Regions from separate parts of the Streptomyces sp. NPDC001858 genome, predicted to be linked through region 1. Evidence: riboswitches for the same ligand, from Rfam matches in the RefSeq annotation. Region 1 holds a riboswitch; each other region holds the start of a gene.
What was found. A riboswitch is a leader RNA that binds a small molecule or an ion and turns the genes downstream of it on or off. The one in region 1 is predicted to bind cobalamin.

Region 1 (7,807 bases):
GGTGAGTCCGCCGACATGGGTGCCCAGCACCGGGCCTTCCGCCGACACGACGGCGAAGTCGTAGGCCGGCAGCCCCTCGTCGCTGCGGTCGAGGCCGAACACCTCGCACAGGACGCCGAGCTCGAAGGGATGCACACCGTCGAGGAGGACCGCGGCCACGTTCGTCAGCATGGTGCCAGTGTGCCACCGATGTGGCAGGAATTTGAAGGTGTACGGCAGTCCTGCCACTCCCGGTCAGGAGTCTCGCGCAGGACAGTGGTGTCCATGAACACGAACCAGATCGAAGGCCTCATCGGAATGCTCACGGTCCTCGGGATCCTCGTCCTCCTGGTCCTCCCGTCCGCGGTCGGCATCGTGCGCGACCGGCGCGCCGACCGGCAGATCAGGGAGGCCCAGGAGGCCCGAGGGGAGAGGGCGGGTCAGAAGTCCTCGTCCAGGTCGACGGTGCCCTCCACCGCGACCTGGTACGCCGACGGACGGCGCTCGAAGAAGTTGGTCAGCTCCTGAACGCCCTGCAGCTCCATGAAGGAGAACGGGTTCTCCGAGCCGTACACCGGAGCGAAGCCCAGCCGCGCCAGCCGCTGGTCGGCGACGCACTCCAGGTACTGCCGCATGGAGTCGGTGTTCATCCCCGGGAGGCCGTCGCCGCACAGGTCACGGGCGAACTGCAGCTCGGCCTCGACGGCCTCCCGCAGCATGTCGGTGACCTCCTGCTGGAGCTGGTCGTCGAACAGCTCCGGCTCCTCCTTGCGGACCGTGTCGACGACCTCGAAGGCGAAGCTCATGTGCATCGTCTCGTCGCGGAACACCCAGTTGGTGCCGGTCGCCAGGCCGTGCAGCAGACCCCGGCTGCGGAACCAGTAGACGTACGCGAAGGCCCCGTAGAAGAACAGGCCCTCGATGCACGCGGCGAAGCAGATCAGGTTGAGCAGGAAGCGGCGCCGGTCGGCCTGGGTCTGCAGGCTGTCCAGCTTCTCGACCTCGTTGATCCACTTGAAGCAGAATTCTGCCTTCTCGCGGATGGAGGGGATGTTCTCCACCGCGTCGAAGGCGGCCGCCCGGTCCTGCGGATCGGGGAGGTAGGTGTCCAGCAGCGTCAGATAGAACTGGACGTGCACGGCCTCCTCGAACAGCTGCCGCGACAGATACAGGCGCGCCTCGGGCGAGTTGATGTGCTTGTACAGCGTCAGCACCAGGTTGTTCGCCACGATCGAGTCGCCCGTCGCGAAGAACGCGACCAGCCGGCCGATCATGTGCTGCTCGCCCTCGGACAGCTTCGCCAGGTCGGAGACGTCCGAGTGGAGGTCGACCTCCTCGACGGTCCAGGTGTTCTTGATGGCGTCCCGGTAGCGCTCGTAGAAGTCCGGGTAGCGCATCGGACGCAGCGTCAGTTCGAAGCCCGGGTCGAGCAGGTTCTTCTCGGTCTTTTCGGGGGCGGTGGACATTACTGGCAGGCCTCGCAGGACTCGGGGTTCTCAAGAGAGCAGGCGACCGCGTCTTCAGGGGTCGCCTGTACGGGGATCGGGGCTTGCGCCTGGGCGGCGCGGGCGATCCGGGTCGCCGGGCGCGAACGCAGGTAGTACGTCGTCTTCAGACCCGACTTCCACGCGTACGCGTACATCGAGGAGAGCTTGCCGATGGTCGGCGTCTCCAGGAACAGGTTCAGCGACTGCGCCTGGTCCAGGTACGGGGTACGGGCGGCGGCCATGTCGATCAGGCCGCGCTGCGGGATCTCCCACGCCGTGCGGTACAGGGCGCGCACCTCGGCCGGGATCCACGCGAACTCCTGCACCGAGCCGTTGGACTCGCGCAGCGCCTCACGGGTGCGGGCGTCCCAGACGCCGAGCTCCTTCAGCTCGTTCACCAGGTAGGAGTTGACCTGGAGGAACTCGCCGGACAGCGTCTCGCGCTTGAACAGGTTGGACACCTGCGGCTCGATGCACTCGTACACGCCCGCGATGGACGCGATGGTGGCGGTCGGCGCGATGGCGAGCAGCAGCGAGTTGCGCAGGCCCGTCGCCGCGATCCGCGACCGCAGCGCCGCCCAGCGCTCCGGCCAGGTGAACTCGACGCCGTAGTGGTCGGGGTGCAGCACACCGCGCGCGGTGCGGGTCTTGTCCCAGGCGGGCAGCGGGCCGCTGCGCTCGGCCAGGTCGGCGGAGGCCTCGTACGCGGCGAGCATGATGCGTTCGGCGATCCGCGTGGACAGGGCCTGGGCCTCGGCGGAGTCGAACGGCAGCCGCAGCTTGAAGAAGACGTCCTGGAGGCCCATCGCGCCCAGCCCGACCGGCCGCCAGCGGGCGTTGGAGCGGCCCGCCTGCTCGGTCGGGTAGAAGTTGATGTCGACGACCCGGTCGAGGAAGGTGACGGCGGTGCGGACGGCCGCGTCCAGCCGCTCCCAGTCGATGCCGTCCCCGCCCGCGGCCGACGGGTCGACGAACGCGCCGAGGTTCACCGAACCCAGGTTGCACACGGCCGTCTCGCCGTCGTCGGTGACCTCCAGGATCTCCGTGCACAGGTTCGAGGAGTGCACGACGTGACCCGGTTCGGCCGTCTGGTTGGCGGTGCGGTTGGCGGCGTCCTTGAAGGTCATCCAGCCGTTGCCGGTCTGCGCGAGGGTGCGCATCATGCGGCCGTACAGGTCCCGCGCCGGGATGGTCTTCTTCGCGAGGCCCGCCTCCTCGGCCTTGCGGTAGGCCGCGTCGAACTCCGCGCCCCACAGGTCGACCAGCTCGGGCACGTCGGCCGGGGAGAACAGCGACCACTGCCCGTCGGCGTTGACCCGTCGCATGAACTCGTCCGGGATCCAGTGCGCGAGGTTCAGGTTGTGCGTACGGCGGGCGTCCTCACCGGTGTTGTCCCGCAGCTCCAGGAACTCCTCGATGTCGGAGTGCCAGGTCTCCAGGTAGACCGCGGCCGCGCCCTTGCGCCGGCCGCCCTGGTTCACGGCGGCGACCGAGGCGTCCAGGGTCTTCAGGAACGGCACGATGCCGTTGGAGTGCCCGTTGGTGCCCCGGATCAGCGAACCGCGGCTGCGGATGCGGGAGTACGACAGCCCGATGCCGCCGGCGTGCTTCGACAGCCGGGCGACCTGGTGGTAGCGGTCGTAGATGGAGTCCAGCTCGTCCAGCGGGGAGTCGAGGAGGTAGCAGGACGACATCTGGGGGTGCCGGGTGCCGGAGTTGAAGAGCGTGGGGGAGGACGGGAGGTAGTCCAGCCGGCTCATCAGCCCGTACAGCGCGGCGACCTCGTCCAGCGCCCGCGCGCTGTCGTCCTCGGCCAGGCCGGAGGCGACGCGCAGCAGGAAGTGCTGGGGCGTCTCGACGACCTTGCGGGTGATCGGGTGCCGCAGCAGGTAGCGGCTGTGCAGGGTGCGCAGCCCGAAGTAGCCGAAGCGGTCGTCGGCGGCCGTGTCGATCAGCGCGTCGAGGCGGGCCGCGTGGACGCGCACGAACTCGGCGGTGCGGTCCGCGATCAGACCCTCGCGATGGCCGACGGCGACCGAGGCGGTGAACGACGTGACGCCCTGGGAGGCTGCCTCCGCGGCGATGCTGATGGTCAGCAGCCGGGCGGCCAGCTTCGAGTAGGCCGGGTCCTCGGAGATCAGACCGGCGGCCGCCTCCGTCGCCAGCTCGCGCAGCTCCGCCTCGTCGGCCCGCGAGGACCGGCCGCGCAGGGCGGCGGCGGCGACCCGGCCGGGGGCGGCGTCGGGAAGGTCGGCGGTCAGCTCGGTCAGGGTCCGCAGCAACGCGTTCCCGGGACCGTCGGTCTCCAGCTCGAAGACTGAAACCGGGTCGGCTGGCGCGATGGTCACGTGAGGCTCTCCCTCGCTCGGCAGGGGGCCTGGCGGAGGGCGGGGCAGCACACGAGCGCACGGGGCGTCGCGCCCACCGGCCCACTCCGCGAGGCCCGGACGTCAGGGCACCCGGACCGGGACGGCCGGGCGCGCTGTCGGCAGGACCTCGGACTGAACAGGCGTGCACATATGGGTGGACATGCACGCGTGTACACCGTTGCGGGACAGTTCCGGATTCGCACCGGATTCCCCTGCGACGACAGCGAGCATGAGCATACATCTTGTGCCTGCCTGTCGCGTCACCCCCAGATGTTGTGTCGCGCTGATTTCAGAGCGTCAACTCGTAGGTGAGGAGAGTGATGTCGTCAGGTGCGGCACGGGATTCCGGTCCCGCTCTGGTGTGCGGACGAAACCGAGACGTTCGTAGCCGACGGCCGGGGACGGCCGGGTTGCGGGTCGTCCCCGGAGTGTTTCCATGGAAAGTAGGTGCCGACACCGCACAGTCCCCCGTCCCGAGAACCCTCTCGGAGGGAGCAGACTCATGACGAGTGTCGTCCGCCGCCCGCCCGGGAAGACCCGTCTGCCCAACGCGCCGATGGCCACACTGGAACTCAGACGCTGGGGCAAACGGATCCGCGGCGCCCTCGTCGGCCGCTGGCACACCCACACCATCCGCCGGGAGGCCCGGCGCGGAACCACCCGGCCCAGGAAATGGCGGAGGTGGTTCTCCTACGCCAACGTGACCCGGTTCGTCTGGGTGCTCGCTGTGCTCGCGGTGTTCGCCTGGTGCATAGAAGGTCTGTACATCCTGCTCACGGGGGAGACGACCGGCTTTGAGGAGTGGCGCAAGGGCAACGGCGGCTTCGACGCCCTGCTGCGCTTCATCGGGCCCGTCCTCACCGCCTCGATCGCCGCGGCGTCGTTCCTGTTCTGCTGGTACAGCTGGACCAAGCGACGCTATCTCCTGGACGCCCGTAGAAATCCCGACAAGCTGGTGCTCACCGCAGGCCCGGAGACCGACGAGATCGTGGGCCGCGAGGAGGTCGCCGAGGTCATCGCCCAACGGCTGCGCGACCGCGACACCCGCCGGCCCTATCTGCTCGTCGGAGGCGTCGGCGTCGGCAAGACCGCCGTCCTCGTGCGGCTCACCGAACTGCTGGCCCATCAGCACGCCGTACCCGTGCCGATCCGGCTCCGGGACGCGACGGACGAGGCCACCCTGAACTTCGAGCGCTTGGCCAAGCAGAGGTTCGCCGAGGAGACGCCTCAGGGGACCCTGGCCCGCACCAAGATCGACCGGGTCTGGCAGCAACTGCTCGCCGACGACAAGCCCGTCGTCATCGCCGACGGGCTGGAGGAGGCCCTGCTCGACGAGGGACTCCAGCAGAACCGGGACAACATCATCCGCCGGGCCATCGAACGGGCCCACAAGGAGCGGCTGCCGCTGGTCATCGCCTCCCGGCCGCACAGCCCGCTGGAGAACACCGTCGCCGCCATCGTGGAGTTGGAGCCGCTCAGCGAGGAGGAGGCGCTGTACTTCGTCGAGGCGCGCGCCTCGGACGCCGAGGAACGGTACCTGGACGACCTCGTGGAGCGGGCGGAGGTCACCGAGTCGCCCATCTACCTCCAGATCGTCCGCGATCTGCATCACCACGGCAGGCTGCGCCCCGACGAGCCGGGCCACCTGGACACCTCGGACCGGGACCGGGGCACGCTGCGCCTGCGGCTGCTGGACCGATGGGCCGAGGAGCTGTGCGCGGGCCGGCTGCGGGAGAAGGTCGCGCTGAACCTGCAGGAGCGCCAGGACACCGTGGCGGTGGTCGCCGCGATGGCCTGCGTCGGCCTGCTCCAGGACAAACTGGAGGTCGGCTTCGAGGAGTTGTTGAGCACGGACGTGCACCCTGGTCCGGTGCGGTATGCGGCCGGCCACGCGGAGCACCTGTGGACCAGAGCCCGCGGCTTCGACCGGTACGGCAAGCGCGTCAACGTCTTCTCCGAGTGGCACCGCGAACAGATCTGGAACGCCCTGTGCAGGCTGCTCGGCGAGGAGGAGCGCAAGCGGCTCAGCGAGGGCAGCATGGAACAGTGCCAAGCCGTGCTCGCCCGTCACGCGACCAACGCGCACAAGCTCAAGCTGGTGGAGAGCCTGGGGCGAAAGGTCCGTTTCCCGCACAGCATCATCCAGGCCTATCTGGGATTCCGCGTCCTGGACGAGCTGGGGGAGCGGGTCGCCGGAGAGCTGGTCGACCAGGCGCTGCGACCGCCCGGCCCCAGCCGGGAGCTGCTCATCGCCCTGGTGTTCCTCTCCCGGCGGCGGGCCGCGAAGCTCGCCGACCGGGGCCACGGTGTCCGGACCGAGGTGAAGAAGGAGATCGAGGAGTGGATGCGGCAGGCACCCGTGCACGGCCGCACCCTGACCCACCGGCTCTGCTCGGCGGCCGAACACCGCACCGACGACCCGAAGGTCCTCGACCTCTACGCGGCGGCGCTGGAGGTCGAGAGCGCGGAGGAGTCCCCAGGACACCTGGACGACATCGTGCATGCGGCGCACGCGTCCTGGTCCGGCATCAAGGGGGACCGCCGCAGCCTCGACGACGCGAAACTGGCCTTCGTCAGGCAGCTCGGGGCGACACTGCGGACGGTCTCCGGGCGGCTCGGCAGGTCGACGCTGTACTCGGAGCTCTTCGACATGGCCATCGAGGAGCCCTCCTACGCGATCCGTATGGCCGCCGCCCAGGAGTGCGGCGCCGGAGGCAACGAGGCGTTCACCGTGATCCGCGAGCGTTTCCGCCTCGACAGCGACCCCGTCCGCGAGTACATCGACCAGGTCAACCGCCTCAAGGACGAAAGGAGGCAGAACTACCAGACATGGGCGGCGCAGATGGCGCTGGCGACGTACGGCACCCCCGTGCCGTCCAACCGCCGCCAAGGGCTGCGCCGCCAGCAGCTCACCCTCAAACAGCTCCAGCAGAAACGGCGCGAACTCAACGACGGGTACGAGGAACGGCGGGTGCGGCTGCTCCGTAACTTCATGATGCGGGCCTGGATCCTGCCCATGCTCCTGGGCTCCGTCGACGCCGCCCACCGCGACGAGGCGTCCGAACGCCTCGGCAAGTGGCTGCGCCACCTGGACCCGGTACACACCGGCGGCACCCCCGACATGCCGCTCGCGCTGGAGGCCGCACTGGCCCAGGGGTTCAAGTACGCGGCCAACCGGCGCATCCGCCACCCGCAGTCGGACCCGGGCAGCCGGGCCGGCCTGATCCGCCAGGCGGTGACGCTCCTGGAGCGCTCGCGGTGCTGGTACGCACAACTGAGCCTGCTCCAGGCGCTGTGCCTGTGGGAACTCCCGGACGACAGCGGCCGGCCGGCACACGCCCGCGGCGGCGGGTCGAACCCCGCGTCCCGCACCGTCGGTGGGGCCACCGCCGTGGAGACCGTCCGGCGCTGGCTGTCGATGGCCGGCACGGTCAACCGGCCGCCCGGCCCGCCGGGAGTGAACGGCGACTCGCCGCGGCGCCTGCTCCACCCGTTCGTCGCCGAGGCGGGCGACCTGGTGGCCCTGGCCCTCGAGACCGGGCAGCCCGAGCGCTTCCTGTGGATCGACGAGAAGGGCACCGCCGACAACATCGGCGCCCGCGTCGGCCGTGACGGCGGCTCCCGCAGGCACAACCTGTGGATCCCGCCCTCGGTCGGCTGGAGCACGCTCGACGGGCGCGCCCAGCGCCTGGTCGCCGATGTGCTGGTCATGGTGAACCTCATCGAACGGGACGGCCACCCGGACGAGGTCGAGGAGCGGATGGCCCGCGTGGAGCAGCCCGGCATGCCGCTCCCGCCGTGCATTCGCACCGACCGCGGACCGCTGCACCCCGGGTGGCCGGCCGGCAAGGCCGAGCCGCCCGCCCCGGGCTCCCAGTGCCTGCCCGACTGCAAGTTCCAGCTCTGCCCGTACCCGCCGCGCGGCTCGGTGCCCCGGGACGAGATCCGCGAGCCCTTCTGCCGCCAGCAACA
Region 2 (7,807 bases), on a different contig from region 1:
CGCCGAGGGCTTCGCCCACCGGCCTGGTGAGGGTCTTCTCCCGGGCGAACCGCACCCGGACGGGCAGCAGTCCGAGTCCGTCGACCCGGCCCCGGCGGCTCTCGACCTCGTCCTCGATGCGCTCGCCGAGGAGCTGGAAGCCGCCGCAGATCCCGAGGATCGGCCGGCCCTCCGCCGCCCGGCGCAGCAGGGCCTCGGCCAGGCCGCGCTCGTGCAGCCACTCCAGGGCCCGGACCGTGCCTCGGGTGCCGGGCACGACGACGAGATCGGCGTCGGCCAGCTCCTCCGGCCGGTCCACGAACCGCACGACGACACCGGGCTCGGCGGCGAGCGCGTCCACGTCGGTGAAGTTGGACATGAGCGGCACGGCGCACACGGCGATCCGCAGCACGTCGTCCCCCACCGGCGGGGCGGTGTTCGACTCGCGCACGGTGCCGCGCAGCGAGACCCGGAGCCCGTCCTCCTCGTCGATCCCGAGCCCGTGCCGGAACGGCAGCACCCCGTAGGTGCGCCGTCCGGTGAGCCCGAGCAGCATGTCGAGCCCCGGCTCCAGCAGGGAGACGTCGCCGCGGAACTTGTTGACGAGGAACCCGGCGACGAGTGCCTGGTCCTCGGGGGACAGGAGCGCGACCGTCCCGAAGAAGGACGCGAAGACCCCGCCGCGATCGATGTCACCGACGACGAGCACGGGAAGCCCGGCGTTCCGGGCGATCCCCATGTTCACGATGTCGGTCCGCCGAAGATTGATCTCGGCGGGAGAACCGGCCCCCTCACAGATCACCGCGTCATACGTGCCCCGCAACTCGGCGAGACAGTCGAGAACGGTTCCCAGGAGTTTCTGCTGCCGGCCCCCGTGATACCCACGGGCGCTCAGCTCCCCGACGGGCTTGCCGAGCAGCACGACCTGGCTGCTCTGCTCGCCGCCCGGCTTCAGCAGCACGGGATTCATGAGCGCGGTCGGCTCGACCCGGCAGGCCTGGGCCTGCATGGCCTGAGCCCGGCCGATCTCGGCGCCTTCCTTCGTCACGAACGAATTCAGGGACATGTTCTGCGCTTTGAAGGGCGCGACCTTGACGCCCTGTCGCACCAGCCATCGGCAGATCCCGGCCGTCACGACACTCTTGCCGGCATCGGAGGTCGTGCCCGCGACCAGAAGACCGCCGCCGGTCATGAGGCACGCCCCTTCGCCTTGGCTTTCGCTTGCGCGTTCACGGTCGTGGCGAGGGCGCGCGCGGCGACGGTCACGCCGAGCGCGAGCAGACCGACCCGGCGCGAGAGCCGCGCGGCACGTTCGATGTCCTCGGCGACGACGGGCCGCCCGGCCGCCGCGTTGAGCACGGGCCGGTGCTCGACCCGGCCGCCGTACGACAGGGTCCCGCCCAGCCGCACCCCGAGCGCCCCGGCGAACGACGCCTCGACGGGCCCCGCGTTGGGGCTGGGATGCCGGCCCGCGTCCGCCCGCCAGGCCCGGACGGCCCCGCGCGGATCGTCCCCGGCCACGGCGGCGAGGACGGCGGTCAGCCGGGCCCCCGGCCATCCGGCGAGGTCGTCGAGCCGAGCGGAGGCCCACCCGAAGCGCAGGTATCTCGGCGAGCGGTGCCCGACCATGGCGTCGAGCGTGTTGACGGCGCGGAACCCGAGCAGCCCCGGCACCCCGCCGACGGCCCCCCACACCAGCGCCCCCACGACGGCGTCGGAGGTGTTCTCGGCGACGGACTCCACGACGGCCCGGGCGATCCCGTCCGCGTCCAGCGCCTGCGGATCGCGCCCGCACAGATGCGGCAGCCGCTCCCGCGCGGCATCGACGTCCCCCGCTTCGAGGGCCCGTCCGATGCCCCGCGCCTCGCGGACGAGAGAGGAGCCCCCGACGACGGCCCAGGTGGCGGCGGAGGTGAGGACGACGGAGACGGCGGCGGACGACCGTCCGCGGCGCGCGGCGGCAGCCCCCAGCGCTACGGCGCTCCCGGCGCACACGAGGGTGTGCAGGGCGCCCCATCCTCGGTGATCCCGCCACAGCACCCGCTCCACGTCACCCGCGGCCCGCCCGAACGCGGCGACCGGATGCCCACGGCGGGGATCGCCGAGCAGCAGATCGCCGAGGAGGCCGGCGGCGGCGCCGTACGCGAAGACGCGATCGGCACGCACGGGCTCAGCCGGCCGTGGGGTCGGGCAGCGAACCGGTGCGGTACCTCAACGGCCGAGCGAGCATGGCGATATGTCCTCACTCAGGGTGTCCGCGCCCTGGTTCGACTAGACCGGCGGTGAGAGTTCCTGGCTCCCGGGGGCTTACTACCCCGGTGACAGTGGCGGGACCGCGCCGGATTCGCACCGGCTTCCTCTCCTACCGCCGTTGATGGCTCCGGCAGTCCACCACGGGCCCGGAACGGCCGTCAACTTGCCGTTGACCTGCACAGGGAGAGTGTGCAGAACCCCACACCGCCACCACGACGGAGGTCACTCGCGCCCGGCTCGCAGCCGGCTCGCGGGGAGAAAACGGACCGCCCCGCGCGGCTCGTCGAAGAGCCGCACAGGGCGGTGAGTGCCGTCGGCCGGGCGTCAGACCACGATCAACGAGATCCCGTAGGCCACCGCGGCCGCGCAGGCGACGAAGCACGCGTACGCGCCCGTCACCGCGAGGGTGTCCGAGCCGCCCTCCGCCGCCGCGCGCTCCTGCCGCGACAGGCCCATGATGCCGAGGGTGAACAGGGCCACCAGGGCCACGGTGACCACGAGGCTGACGCCGAAGACGGAGCCCAGCGCCGCCCAGTCGATCTTCATGCTGCTTCTCTTCCTTCGTACCGGGTGCGCGGGCTCAGACGGCCGGGGCGGTGGGCTCGGTGGCGGCTGCTGCGGCGGCGGTCGCGGCGGTCGCGGCGGGGGACGGGATGGTGGCCGTCAGGCTGTCGGCGACCGGGGCCGGGATCGCCGTCGGCTCGTCCGTCCCGTTGACGTTCGACGCGTCGATGACCTCGCGCCGCGAGATCTTCCAGATCCACGCGCTGGAAGCCACCAGGAAGATCGCGACCAGCGCCGTGCCCCAGTCGCCCAGGTCGGTCACGGACTCCGCCAGCGCGCCCACCAGGGCCGCCGCCGGCAGCGTCAGACCCCAGGCGACGAACATCCGCGTCGCCGTCGACCAGCGGACCACTCCGCCCTTGCGGCCGAGGCCCGCGCCCATCACTGCGCCGGAGACCGAGTGCGTGGTGGAGAGGGAGAAGCCGAGGTGGGAGGAGGCCAGGATGACCGTGGCCGCGCTGGTCTGGGCGGCGAAGCCCTGCTGCGGCTGGAGGTCGGTCAGGCCCTTGCCCATCGTGCGGATGATGCGCCAGCCGCCGAGGTAGGTGCCGAGCGCGATGGCGAGGCCCGCGGAGAGGATGACCCAGGTGGGCGGGTCCGAGTCGGGGGCCACGGCGCCGCCGGCCACGAGCGCGAGGGTGATGATGCCCATCGTCTTCTGCGCGTCGTTCGTGCCGTGGGCGAGCGAGACCAGGCCGGCCGAGGCGATCTGGCCGGCGCGGTAGCCCTTCGCCGCGGCCTTGCCGTCGGCCTTCTTGCCGAGGGTGTAGGAGAGGCGGGTCGCCAGCAGCGCCGCGATGCCCGCCACGATCGGGGCCGCGATGGCCGGGATCAGGACCTTGGTGACCAGGGCGTCGCCGTGCACCGCGCCCATGCCGGCCGAGGCGATGGTGGCGCCGATCAGACCGCCCATGAGGGCGTGCGAGGAACTGGAGGGCAGGCCCACCAGCCAGGTCACGAGGTTCCAGAGGATGGCGCCGACCAGTGCGGCGAAGATGACCTCGGGCCGGATGCCGGTCTCGTCGACGAGCCCCTTGGAGATCGTGTTGGCGACCTCCACGGAGAGGAACGCGCCGACGAGGTTCAGCACGGCGGACATGGCCACCGCGACCTTCGGTCTGAGGGCGCCGGTCGAGATGGTCGTCGCCATCGCGTTGGCGGTGTCGTGGAAACCGTTCGTGAAATCGAACGCGAGTGCGGTTACCACCACAATCGCGAGGATCAGCGAGAAGCTTTCCATTTACCCAGGCAATCGTTCGAAGTGATCGGCCGGTTGAACGTAAGTAACCTAGGTGAACGGATGGTGAACTGAGGGGGGCTGCACGGTGTCCAATGGGGCGGGAGTGGGTCTGTGTTTCTTCGCTGTGCCGCCGACGGTTCAGGCGCCGCACGGCTAGTCCCCTTTTGCGAACCTCCGCAGCCGGTCGACGGAGCCGTTGAAGAGATTCTGGTCACCCGGCAGGCTGCCGCTGTCGGCGTACTGCCAGAAGGTCCACGCCGACCAGCCGCCCGGCAGGGCGCCCGCGTCGGCGGACCGGTAACGGGCGATCCACAGGGCGTGATCCGCGGCGAAGGCGCCGCTGCCGCCCGTGCAGAGGTTCCACCAGTGGGTCGTCGTGTAGATCACCGGGCGACGGCCGGTGAGCCGGTGCACCTCGTCGCTGAAGGCCCTGATCCAGGCGACCGTCTTCGCCTTCGTCAGGCCGTAGCAGGTGTTCGAGCCGCCGTAGGGGTTGTACTCCATGTCGAGGGCGGGCGGCAGGGTCCGGCCGTCCGCACTCCAGTCGCCGCCGTTGCCGACGAAGTGCGCCGCCTGCGCCTTGCCCGAGCCCTTGTCCGGCAACGCGAAGTGGTACGCGCCGCGCAGCAGCCCGACCGCGCCGGCGCCCGCGTACTGCGCGTCGAAGTACGGGTTGCGATAGGAGGTCGACTCGGTCGCCTTGACGTAGACGAACCCCGCCCCCGCGGCCTTCGCCCTCGGCCAGTCGACGGTCTTCTGGTGGGACGAGACGTCATGTCCCCTCGGCTGCTCCGCCGCGCGGGCGGGCGCCTGGGCGAGGCCGGTCCCCGCGGCGGCCAGCGCCACGGCCCAGGCCGCCCGGGCGAGACCGCCCCTGCGTCGGGACGCCGTGGACGCCGTGGACGGCCTGGATGGCCTGAATGGCCTGGACGACGGTGTGTGGGCGCGAGCCATGATTCCCCCGGAACGGCGGCGTGCACGAAACGAAAACGAACCAGAGGCTAGGGGAAGATCCACCGATATCGGCGGGTGTTCGTCGATCTCCGGCCACATCACGACAAGGGGAGGATCGCGGCATGGCTGAGCAGCGAGGGAGACGTGCGGTTCCCGAGGAGGCCCGCGCCTGGGAGGCGCTCGTGACGACGGCCCGCCGCACCGTGACCGACGGACTGGTCGTCGGCACCTCCGGCAACGTCTCCGTGCGCGTCGGCGACACCGTGCTGGTCACCCCGTCGGGCGTGCCCTACGACCGGCTCGCCCCCGGCGACGTCACCGGCGTCGACCTCACCGGCCGGCAGGTGCTCGGCGGCCTGATTCCGACCAGCGAACTGCCCATGCACCTCGCCGTCTACCGCGGCACCGACGCCGGGGCGGTCGTCCACACCCACGCCGTGCACGCCACGGCCGTCTCGACCCTCGTCGCCGAGCTTCCCCGCGTCCACTACATGGCGGCCGCGCTCGGCGGACCCGTCCGGGTCGCCCCCTACGCCACGTACGGCACCGAGGAGTTGGCCGAGAACATGCTCCAGGCCCTTGCGGACCGCACCGGCTGTCTGCTGCAGAACCACGGCACCCTCACCTACGGCGCCACCCTCGACCAGGCCTACGACCGCACGGCCCAACTGGAGTGGATGTGCCGCCTGTGGCTGACAGCCTCGTCCCTCCCCGACCACACCCCCACCCTCCTGACACCCGAACAACTGACCCAGGCAGCAGCCCGCCTACGCACCTACGGACAACGCCCCTGACCCGGCCCCCCACCAGGCCCGCGTCACTCCCACCACCGTGCCTACGCCCCACTCCCCACCCGGCCCCCAACACGCCGCCCACTGGCCCCGCCGCGCCCCTCCACCGGCCCGCGCCGCTCTCCCCAGCGGCCCCCGCCACGCCCCCCGCCACGCCCCCCGCCACGCCCCCCGCCGCGCCACCGCACCGGCCCCGTCACCCTTGTCGACTGCACCGCTGGCCGGTTGTGGGGATGGCCGGGAGACTGGGCGGGTGCGCACTGTCAGAGCGACGGCCGCCGCCGTCACCGCAGCCCTGGCCGCCGGCGCGGCCAGCGTCGCCGTCGGCCGGTTCGCCAGCGACGCCGCGCTGAAGGCGCCGCCCGGCCGGCCCCTGCCCACCGAGCCGCGGCTCACCGTGCACGGCACGGCCGCCGGCCGGATCACCCTCACCCGTGACCTGGCCGCCCTGCGTCCCGGCACCTACGGGCTCTCCGGGAACGGCTCCCACGCGGTCGTCGGCGCCGTGCTGCCCACCGCCCCGCACTCCGCGGACACCGTCGTACGCCGTCTGGAACGCGTCACGCACGGCACCCTGAACCCCGGGGACGCGGTCTGGCTCACCCCGAACCTGCACATCGGCAACCCCGGCACCGCCCTCGGCCTCGACCACGCCGACATCGACATCCCGGGCGAGCTGGGCAACCTGCCCGCCTGGTTCGTCCCCGGCGCCCGGCGCACCTGGGTGATCGCCGTGCACGGCCTGGGCACCACCCGCGAACACGCGCTGAACGTCATGGCCTTTCTGCACCGCCGCCGCTTCCCCGTGCTCGCCCTCGCCTACCGCGGCGACCTCGGGGCGCCCCGGTCCCCGGACGGTCTGAACCACCTCGGCGAGACCGAGTGGCGGGACCTGGACGCGGCGATGCGCTACGCCGTGCGCTACGGCGCCGAACGCGTCGTCCTGCTCGGCTGGTCCACCGGCGCGACCATGGCCCTGCGCGCCGCCGCCGACTCGGGACTGCGCGACCTCGTCACGGGGCTGGTGCTCGACTCCCCGGTCCTCGACTGGCGGGCGACGCTGCGGGCCCTCGCCGCCGCCCGGCACACCCCCGGCGCCCTGCTGCCGCTCGCCGTCCGCGCCGCCGAGGGCCGCACCAGCCTGCGCGGCAGCTACAGCGGCCCCCGCACCTCCGGCGGCTCCGGAGACCTCGGCGACACGGCCGCCGATCCGGCCCGGCTGAGGGTCCCGACGCTGATCCTGCACGGCCCCGACGACACCGTCGCCCCCTGGCGCGTCTCCCGTCGTCTCGCCGACCGCCGGCCCGACCTGGTCGCCCTGCACACCGTCCCGCACGCCCCGCACGGCGCCATGTGGAACGCGGACCCCGAGGCCTACGAGGAGGCCCTGCGCCGCTTCCTGACCCCACTGATGTGACCCCCGCCGGGACCGCTCATGTGAGCCCGCCGTTGACGCACCCGGAGCGGTCCCGGAGGTTCCGTTTAAGGCCGTACCACTGGCCGGAAGACGCCTCTTCAGCCCTCGCGGAACCCCGTGCGTTGGCCAGTCCCGTAGCCCGCCGTGACATTCCGTTTGGGTTTTCGGACCGTCAACCGGAAGACTGCACCCGTGACGTCCCGTATCCCGCGCGACTCCAGGCTTCGACTCGTCCGCCCGCGACCCCTGGCCGCCGCTCCCTCAGCCGTGAACGAGCGGCGCCCGCGCCGCCCCGCACCCCGCCCGCCGGAGGGCACCCCGGCCCCCGCTGAGCTGGCCAGAATGGCGCGCTCCGGACTGGCCGCCGCGGCGCGTGTCGCCCGCTGGGCCGACAACGCCCTCGGCCCCGGCCGAGACGCCGCGACCACCGACGGCAAGGCCACGCTCTCCCACACGACCGCCGAACGGGCCGCCAGTGATCTGGGCCTGACCACGGATCGGATCCGCGCCGACTGGGACACCGCCCGCCTCGCGGGTCTCGTCGAGGTGCACGGCGACAGCGCGCGCCCCGGCTGGCGGCTGCGCGCCTGGGACCGGGACGACAGCGCC
Region 3 (7,807 bases), on a different contig from region 1:
ACAGGAAAGAAGAATTCCGTTCGACGATCGAACGGCATGACGAAGCCATCGAAAACTCTACGGAGAAAGGAATGGCATCGCAGTGTGAGAATCGGGGAGCGAACGGCTGCACCCGCCAAAAGCCAACAAGATGAGACCCCCGTCTACATCAACTCTCTTGTGATCATCGGTAACGCTAGCCGAAGCCCGGTACCGAACGCAATAAACAGAGAGTCATGATCGATTCAAATCGAGAAGCGGAATGCGATATTCACCGGCCGATCCGCTGCCTTTAGACTGGACATCAGGGACACGCTTACCATTCTCGCCGTATGTCAGTGAAAGGCGCCGGTATTCTCCGCGGCCCACCGGCGGAACGGCCTGGCCGGGGCGCCGGTGACCTGCGTGACCGTGTCGCGTACCGCCAGCAGTTCGTCGTTGACGTCTCCGCCCATGACGTCGAGCACCGCGTCCGCGGCCTCGGCGCCGAAGACCGCGGCCATCCGGGCGTGGGCCTCCGGCCGGCCGATCTCGGCGAACGCGATCTCCCGCCCGAGCGCCGCCGCGATGGCCCGGACCTGCTGCCGGGGCGTCACCGGCTCCGGGCCCGTCAGGGCGTACGTCCGCCCCCGATGACGGGGCTCGCTCAGCGTCACCCGTGCCACCGACGCGATGTCCGCGGGGTGGATCGTGGGCAGTCCGACGTCCGCGTACGGTGCGCGGACCGTCCCGTGGTCGCGGATCGACGCCGCCCACATCAGGGCGTTCGAGGCGAACTGGGTCGGCCGCAGGATCGTCCAGGCCATACCGCTGTCCTTGAGCAGTCGCTCGACCGTCAGGTTCTCGACGGCGGGGCCGAGGTGCGGATGGGTGTGCGCGGTGATGGACGACACCAGCACCACGTGCTCCACGCCTGCCCGCCGAGCGGCGTCGATGACGTCGGCGTCCGGGCCCAGACGCGACACGAGGAACAGCGAGCGCACGCCGTCCAGCGCGGGCTTCAAGGACTCCGGTTCCGTGAAGTCGCCTTCGGCTGTCTCGACCCCTTCGGGGAACGCGGCCCGCGCCGCGTCCCGGGTGAACCCTCTCAGCGGCGCGGCGCCATGGGCGTGCAGTTCCTTCAGCAGTGCGCTTCCGATGTTCCCGGTGGCTCCGGTCACGAGGATCATGAACGCGTTCTCCCGTCGTCGGATGATCAACCGACGGAAACGCTAGAAGCTCAATCGCACTTCAGGTCAAGACGATCCCTGCGCACCCGCCGGGTGCCCCGCGGCGGCTGTCGCTTCCGGCCGGCCGCGCCGAGGGGGACGGTCAGCAGGACCAGGCCCAGGGCGAGGACGGCCAGGCCGCACCAGGAGGCCGTCGGCAGGCGCTCGTCGAGGACCCTGACGCCCAGGACTGCTGCGACGGCGGGCTCGGCCAGCGTGAGCGAGGTCGCCGTCGACGCCGGGGTGCGGCGCAGTCCGTGTCCGAAGAGGCGGTAGGCCAGGTAGACGGTGAACAGGGCGAGATACACCGCCACCGCGGCCCCGCGCGCAGTGCTGAGCCAGTGCAGGTCGACGGACAGGAGGAGCGGCAGGACGAGCAGCCCGGCCGCGCCGAACAGCACGCCCATCACCGCGCCGGAGGGGTGCCCGCCGGTGATGAGCTTGCCGCCGATCAGCGAGTAGGCGGCGTAGGACAGTCCGGCGCAGGCGGCGAGCGCGACGCCGGTCAGGTCGATCGGCGCGGCGTGCCCGGTGAACCGCGGGCCGAGGACCAGAAGGGTGCAGCCGAGCACGGCGGCGGCCGTGGCCGCGGTCCAGCGTGCGGTCGGCCGGGCCTGTCCGGTGACCCAGGACAGCAGTCCGGCGAAGACCGGCGCGCTGCCCAGCGCGATCACGGTGGCCACCGCCACGCCCGTGCGGGCCACCGCCGGGTAGAAGGTGACCGGATAGCCGGCCACCGCCACCGCGCCGAGGGCGAGCAGCCACCGTTCGGGGCGGGTGCAGGCGGCGGGCAGCGAGCGGGCGCCGCGGGAGGTGAGGAACAGCAGGATGCCGCCGAGGGCGAGACCGGCGCAGCCGATGGCCGCCGCCGGCGCCCCGGCCGGCGCCAGCGAGCCGGCGGTCCCCGTCGTCCCCCACAGCACGGCCGAGGCGAGGATGGGCGTGGGACCGCCGAGGAGGCGGGAGGTGCGGGACGGGCGCGTGCCGGGGGTGGCCGGGCGCGCGGGAGTCAGCGGGGTGGTGCGGTTCGGCACAGTCGTGGTCTTCCGTCGTCGAATGCGTCTGCGTCAGGGACTCGATGCGAAACGGGCGCACTCGACGACAGCCCCTGACCGCCCTGCGGGTCGGTCGGGGCCGGGGATCGAACCGTCGGTTTCTGCGCCCGGTCAGGCGCAGAGCGGCGGCAGGACGACGTGCCAGTAGGTGTTCACGCCGCGATGCTACCTGCGTGCCGGAGCGCTCCGCTCTCCGCAAGCGTGCCCGGTTCCGGTGAACGCGGCGCACAGGCTGCGAGGGGGGCGAGGACCCTCCGGGAGCCTTCGTCGAGGGCGCTGATCGGCCGGGTGCGGTGCTCCATGTGGCGCGATCCGATCCGCGCCCACATGGTGGTTCATATACAGCATCACGCCCAAAGCGCAAATGAGAGGTATGTCATGAAGTTCGCGGTCATCGGCGGCACCGGACTCATCGGTTCCCAGGTCGTCGAAAATCTGAACGCCGCCGGGCACCAGGCGGTACCGCACTCCAAGTCCACCGGCGTGGACATCCTCAGCGGCCAGGGGCTGGACGAGGCGGTGGCGGGATCCGACGTCGTCGTCAACCTGACGAACTCCCCGACCTTCGACGAAGCCTCCCTGGCGTTCTTCCAGACCTCGATGGACAACCTGCTGGCCGCCGCGCAGAAGGGCGGCGTCGGCCACTTCGTCGTCCTGTCGATCGTGGGCGCGGACCAGGTGCCCGAGATGGACTACTACCGGGCCAAGGTCCTCCAGGAGAAGATCCTCGCCGCCGGGCCGATCCCCTACTCGATCGTCCGGGCGACGCAGTTCATGGAGTTCATGGACGCCGTCATGACCTGGACCGCCGACGGCGACACCGTGCGGCTGCCCGCCACGCCGATCCAGCCGATCGCCGCCAAGGACGTGGCCGCCGCGGTGGCGGAGGTCGCCGCGGGCGCCCCGCTGAACGGCATCCGCAACATCGCCGGCCCCGACCTCTTCACCCTCGACGAGCTGGGCCGGATCACCCTGTCCAGCAAGGGCGACCAGCGCACCGTCGTCACCGACCCCACCGCCGGCATGTTCGCCGTCATCAAGGGGGACGTCCTCACCGACAAGAACGCCCACCTCGCCCCCACCCGCTACACCGACTGGCTCTCCTGACCGGTCAGCTCCCGTCCGCGCCCGGGGCGTCGACGCGGTCGGCGTCCCGGTTCTCGACGGCGCACTCGTTCTCAGCCGCTTCCGTGCCGGAGCCAGGCGAGCTGGTCACCGGTCAGTGACAGGCGCCGGGACCGCAGCGAGCTGTCGGTCTGTGCCGTCGTGCGCGGGCCGATGGACGGCCAGACGCCCGGGTGGTGCAGGGTCCAGGCCAGGGCGACGGTCTCGGGGCGGGTGCCGAGCCGGTCGGCGAGTTCGCGGCAGCGGTCGCGCCGGGCGCGGTTGGTCGCGGTGTCGTACGGGTCCGGGCGGCCGTCGGCCCGCCGCGGTTCGTCGGTGCGGGCGAAGAAGCCGCGGGCCTGCGACGACCAGCTCAGCAGCGGCAGACGGTGGGCGCGGACGACGTCGAGTGCCGCGGCGTCCGCGTGCAGGCTGCCGCCCAGCAGTGCGGGATCGGGTTCGGCGAGGCTGAACTGGTAGCTGGCCAGGGAGGTGCCCGCGCCCGGCCAGCTCCTGCGCGAGCACGGCGAGGCGGTCCGCCCGCCAGTTGGAGACGCCGACCCGGCGGACCCGACCGTCCTCGACGAGGCCGATCAGCGTGTCCGCGAGTTCGGCGACGGACCGGGCGGGATCGTCGCAGTGGTGGAGCAGGACGTCGACGGTGTCGACGCCCAGGTTCTCCAGCGCGCTCCGCACGTGGTCGTGCACGTTCTCGCGGCTGAGCGGGATGTCCCGGCCGCTCGTGTCGTGGCCGACCTTCGTGGCCACGCCGAGCGTTCCGGGGTTCTTGCGCAGCCACCGGCCGACCGCCGCCTCGGCCTGCCCGCCGGCATAGCTGTGCGAGGTCTCGACCAACAGGCAGCCGGCTTCGGCGAAGTGGGCCAGTTCCATGTTGCGTGCCCAGACCAGGAACGGCGGCGGCGGTTCCACGCCGGGCCGACGATGGTGTCGAGCAGCTCGCTCTGTTCGGGCGTCAGGTCGGGCAGGGGGGTCAGTCGCACGGTCGGGGTTCCTTTCGGGAACGGGTGAAGGGGTTCACCAGGCGGCGGTCCGGGTCCGCAGGAAGCGCCGGTGGAAGTCGGTTCTCGCCGGGTCGGCGAGCGGGATCGGCGCCCAGCCGTGGCCGGTCTCGAAGACCTCGGGCCGGTCGGGGCGGGTGGCCGGCCAGTCCGGCAGGGCCGGGCCGTTCGGGTCGCCGGTGGACACGAAGTTGACGACGTATCCGGTGAGGAGGTCCGCGACGCGCCGGTCCTCCTCGCGCCACGGGCGGTCCAGGGCGTGCAGCGTGCCCAGCAGGTACGGGATCTCCGAGCCGTGGAAGGCGCCGCGCGCAGCGCCGTCGGGGCCCGGCTGGGCATGGGTCCAGAAGTGGGTGAAGACGGGGCTCGCGGCGCCCTCGGCCCACTCCGTCACCCACAGGTGGGTGCTGACGCGGGCGGAGTCGGCGCGGGCCGTGTGGTGCCCTGTCGGTCCTGACCCACGAGGACGAGGAGAAGGCCGTCGCGATCGCCAACGGCACGCGCTACGGTCTGACCGCCACGCAATGGACCCAGGACATCGGCCGCGCCGTACGCCTGGCCCGCGCGGTCCAGGCGGGCCAGGTCGCCGTCAACACCCTCGGCGACGGCGGCCCCGGCGGGGCCATCGGCGCGCCCTTCGGCGGCTACCGGCACAGCGGCTTCGGCCGCTCCATGGGCCCCGACTACGTCGAGGACTGGACCCAGCTCAAGGCGGTCGTCATCAACGCCGGCTGAAGCGCCCGGGAGGGGACATCGGGGGGCACGTGGGGCGATCAGGCAATGCCATGGTAATTTTCGAACGCCAGTCGTATTCGTGCACGCGGTAGTACGCGTGCACGGGTCAGGGAATCCGGTGGAAGTCCGGAACTGACGCGCAGCGGTGAGGGTGACGGGCGGGGCGGCAACCACTGGACGACGGCCATGGCCAGGTCTGGGAAGGTGCCCCGCCGGGGTGATCCCGAGTCCGAAGACCTGCTGGCAGCCGACCGTCCGAACGGGCCCCGCGCATGGGCCTCGACGCCTAGGAAGCCGCTTCGTGCATCTGTCCCGCCCCGCCCGCTGTTCCGTCCTGCTCCTGTCCGGGGCACTGCTGCTGTCCGCCTGCGGTGCGGGCTCGTCGTCCGAGGGGGCTGCGGGCGCGGGCGCGTCCGCGAAGGCCGTCACGCTGGACAACTGCGGGCAGAAGGTGACCGTCAAGGCACCTCCGCAGCGGGCCGTCTCGCTGAACCAGGGCACCACCGAGATCATGCTCTCGCTGGGCCTCGCCGACCGCATGGTGGGCACCGCCACCTGGACCGACCCGGTCATGAAGGGGCTGGAGAAGGCCGACGCGAAGGTGCCTCGGCTCGCCGACAACCAGCCGTCGTTCGAGAAGGTGCTGGACACCGAGCCGGACTTCGTGGCCTCCTCCTTCACCTCCACGCTGAGCAAGGGCGGAGTGGCCCCGCGCGAGAAGTTCGCGGAGCTGGGGGTGCCGACGTACCTCTCGCCCGCCGACTGCGAGGGCAAGGACAACAGCGGCGGCGGCGACGGCTCGCGGACCGAGCCGCTGGCCATGGACACCGTGTACCGCGAGGTGCGCGAACTGGCGCGGATCTTCGGGGTCGAGGAGCGCGGCGAGAAGCTGGTCACGCAGCTCCAGGGCCGGGTGGCCACGGCCACGTCCGGGATCGACGCCGAGGACGCCACCGTCCTGTACTGGTTCGCGAACCAGGAGTCGCCCTATCTGGCGGGCTGCTGCGGTGCGCCGGGCATCGTCACGAACGTGCTGGGCGCGAAGAACGTCTTCGACGACAGCACGCAGGAATGGCCGCAGGTGAACTGGGAGACGGTCGCCGACCGCAACCCCGACGTGCTGGTCATCGGCGACCTCACCCGCAAGTCGCAGACGGCCGAGACCGCCGCGCGGAAGATCGCGTTCCTGGAGTCCAACGCGGCGACGAAGAACATGGACGCGGTGAAGCAGAAGCGTTACGTGCTGCTCAGCGGGCAGGCCATGAACCCCACGATCCGCACCGTCGAAGGGGTGGAGAAGGTCGCCGCGGCGCTGCGCGCGTACGGGCTCGCCGGATGACCACCGCCCTGCGGTCGCCCGGGGTCCGACGGCTCCGGGCCGCCGCCGGGGTGCTGCGGGGCGTGGCCGGCCCGGTCCTCGGACTCGCGGTGCTGGCCGTGTCCGTCGCCGTGGCCATCACCATCGGGCCGGCGGACATCGGCGTCGGTGACGTCTGGTCCACGGTCGCCTCCCACCTGGGCTGGGGCGCCTCGGACCTGTCCCCCATCCGGGACGGCATCGTCTGGAACCTGCGGCTGCCGCGCACCCTGCTCGCCGCGGTGTGCGGCGCCGGGCTCGCCGTGTGCGGGGCGGTGATGCAGTCGCTGCTGCGCAACCCGCTGGCCGACCCCTTCGTCCTGGGGGTCTCCTCCGGGGCGTCGACCGGGGCGGTCGTCGTGGTCGTCCTCGGGGTCGGCGGGAGCGTCGTGTCGGTGTCGGGGGGCGCGTTCGCGGGCGCGCTCGGCTCGTTCGCGATGGTGCTGCTGCTCAGCCACACGCTCGGCGGGACGACGGACCGGGTGGTGCTGTCCGGGGTGGCCGCGATGCAGCTGTTCTCGGCCGTGACCTCGTTCATCGTGCTGACGGCGGCCGACGCGGAGACCACCCGGGGCGTGCTGTTCTGGCTGCTCGGATCGCTCAGCGGGGCCGGCTGGACCGAGGTGTGGCTCTGTCTGGCCGTGCTGGCGCTCGCCCTGACGGTGTGCCTCGGGTACGCGCGCACCCTGGACGCCTTCGCCTTCGGCCAGGACGCGGCGGCCACACTCGGGGTCGCGGTGGCCCGGACCCGGCTGGTGCTGCTGTGCGTGACCGCGCTGTTGACGGCCGTGCTGGTGAGCGCGGCGGGCGCGATCGGCTTCGTCGGCCTCGTCCTGCCGCACGCGGCCCGCGCCCTGGTCGGCCCCGGACATGCCCGGCTGCTGCCGGTCGCCGCGCTCGCCGGGGCGGTGTTCCTGGTGTGGGCCGACACCCTGGCCCGTACCGTCCTCGACCCGCAGGAGGTGCCGGTGGGCGTGGTGACGTCGCTCGTCGGCGTCCCGGCGTTCGTCCTGGTCCTGTACCGCACGAGGGGGACCCGATGAGGAGGACGCGGTGAGCGGGACGCACGAGGGGCAGAACGCGGTGGACGGATCCCACGACAGCGAGTACGACGGGGAGCACGCGTCGCCCACGCTCCACGCCGACCGGGTGAGCCGCTCCGCGGGCGGACGGCTGATCCTCGACGGCGTCAGCCTCACCCTCCGGCCCGGCTCCGTGACCGGACTGCTCGGCCCCAACGGCTCGGGCAAGTCGACCCTGCTGCGGCTGCTGTCCGGGGTGCTGGCCCCGGCCTCGGGCGTGGTGACCCTCGACGGCCGACCGCTGGGCGACTGGGGCCGCCGAGCCGTC

Region 2: it holds a riboswitch for cobalamin, as region 1 does, so the genes downstream of both, ACWCPF_RS20490 (cobalamin biosynthesis protein) here and ACWCPF_RS10035 (ribonucleoside-diphosphate reductase subunit alpha) in region 1, are expected to answer to the same signal.
Region 3: it holds a riboswitch for cobalamin, as region 1 does, so the genes downstream of both, ACWCPF_RS24860 (ABC transporter substrate-binding protein) here and ACWCPF_RS10035 (ribonucleoside-diphosphate reductase subunit alpha) in region 1, are expected to answer to the same signal.

Annotation. Positions count from the first base shown of each region.
Region 1 covers NZ_JBSFEV010000005.1:301,894-309,700, forward strand. Annotated here, with positions in the region: gene ACWCPF_RS10020 (helix-turn-helix domain-containing protein) at 1-171, opposite strand, end outside; gene ACWCPF_RS10025 (hypothetical protein) at 265-507, shown strand; gene ACWCPF_RS10030 (ribonucleotide-diphosphate reductase subunit beta) at 420-1,445, opposite strand; gene ACWCPF_RS10035 (ribonucleoside-diphosphate reductase subunit alpha) at 1,445-3,814, opposite strand; cobalamin riboswitch at 3,937-4,072, opposite strand; gene ACWCPF_RS10040 (NACHT domain-containing protein) at 4,338-7,807, shown strand, end outside.
Region 2 covers NZ_JBSFEV010000013.1:55,738-63,544, reverse strand. Annotated here, with positions in the region: gene ACWCPF_RS20495 (cobyric acid synthase) at 1-1,171, opposite strand, end outside; gene ACWCPF_RS20490 (cobalamin biosynthesis protein) at 1,168-2,145, opposite strand; cobalamin riboswitch at 2,247-2,387, opposite strand; gene ACWCPF_RS20485 (hypothetical protein) at 2,557-2,778, opposite strand; gene ACWCPF_RS20480 (anion permease) at 2,813-4,036, opposite strand; gene ACWCPF_RS20475 (lysozyme) at 4,190-4,990, opposite strand; gene ACWCPF_RS20470 (class II aldolase/adducin family protein) at 5,113-5,784, shown strand; gene ACWCPF_RS20465 (alpha/beta hydrolase) at 6,035-7,198, shown strand; gene ACWCPF_RS20460 (hypothetical protein) at 7,391-7,807, shown strand, end outside.
Region 3 covers NZ_JBSFEV010000019.1:31,356-39,162, forward strand. Annotated here, with positions in the region: gene ACWCPF_RS24825 (SDR family oxidoreductase) at 315-1,148, opposite strand; gene ACWCPF_RS24830 (DMT family transporter) at 1,199-2,221, opposite strand; gene ACWCPF_RS24835 (SDR family oxidoreductase) at 2,621-3,349, shown strand; gene ACWCPF_RS24840 (aldo/keto reductase) at 3,421-3,834, opposite strand; partial or broken gene ACWCPF_RS24845 (aldo/keto reductase) at 3,926-4,237, opposite strand; gene ACWCPF_RS24850 (carboxylesterase family protein) at 4,382-4,759, opposite strand; gene ACWCPF_RS24855 (aldehyde dehydrogenase family protein) at 4,819-5,100, shown strand; cobalamin riboswitch at 5,155-5,359, shown strand; gene ACWCPF_RS24860 (ABC transporter substrate-binding protein) at 5,402-6,439, shown strand; gene ACWCPF_RS24865 (FecCD family ABC transporter permease) at 6,436-7,500, shown strand; gene ACWCPF_RS24870 (ABC transporter ATP-binding protein) at 7,541-7,807, shown strand, end outside.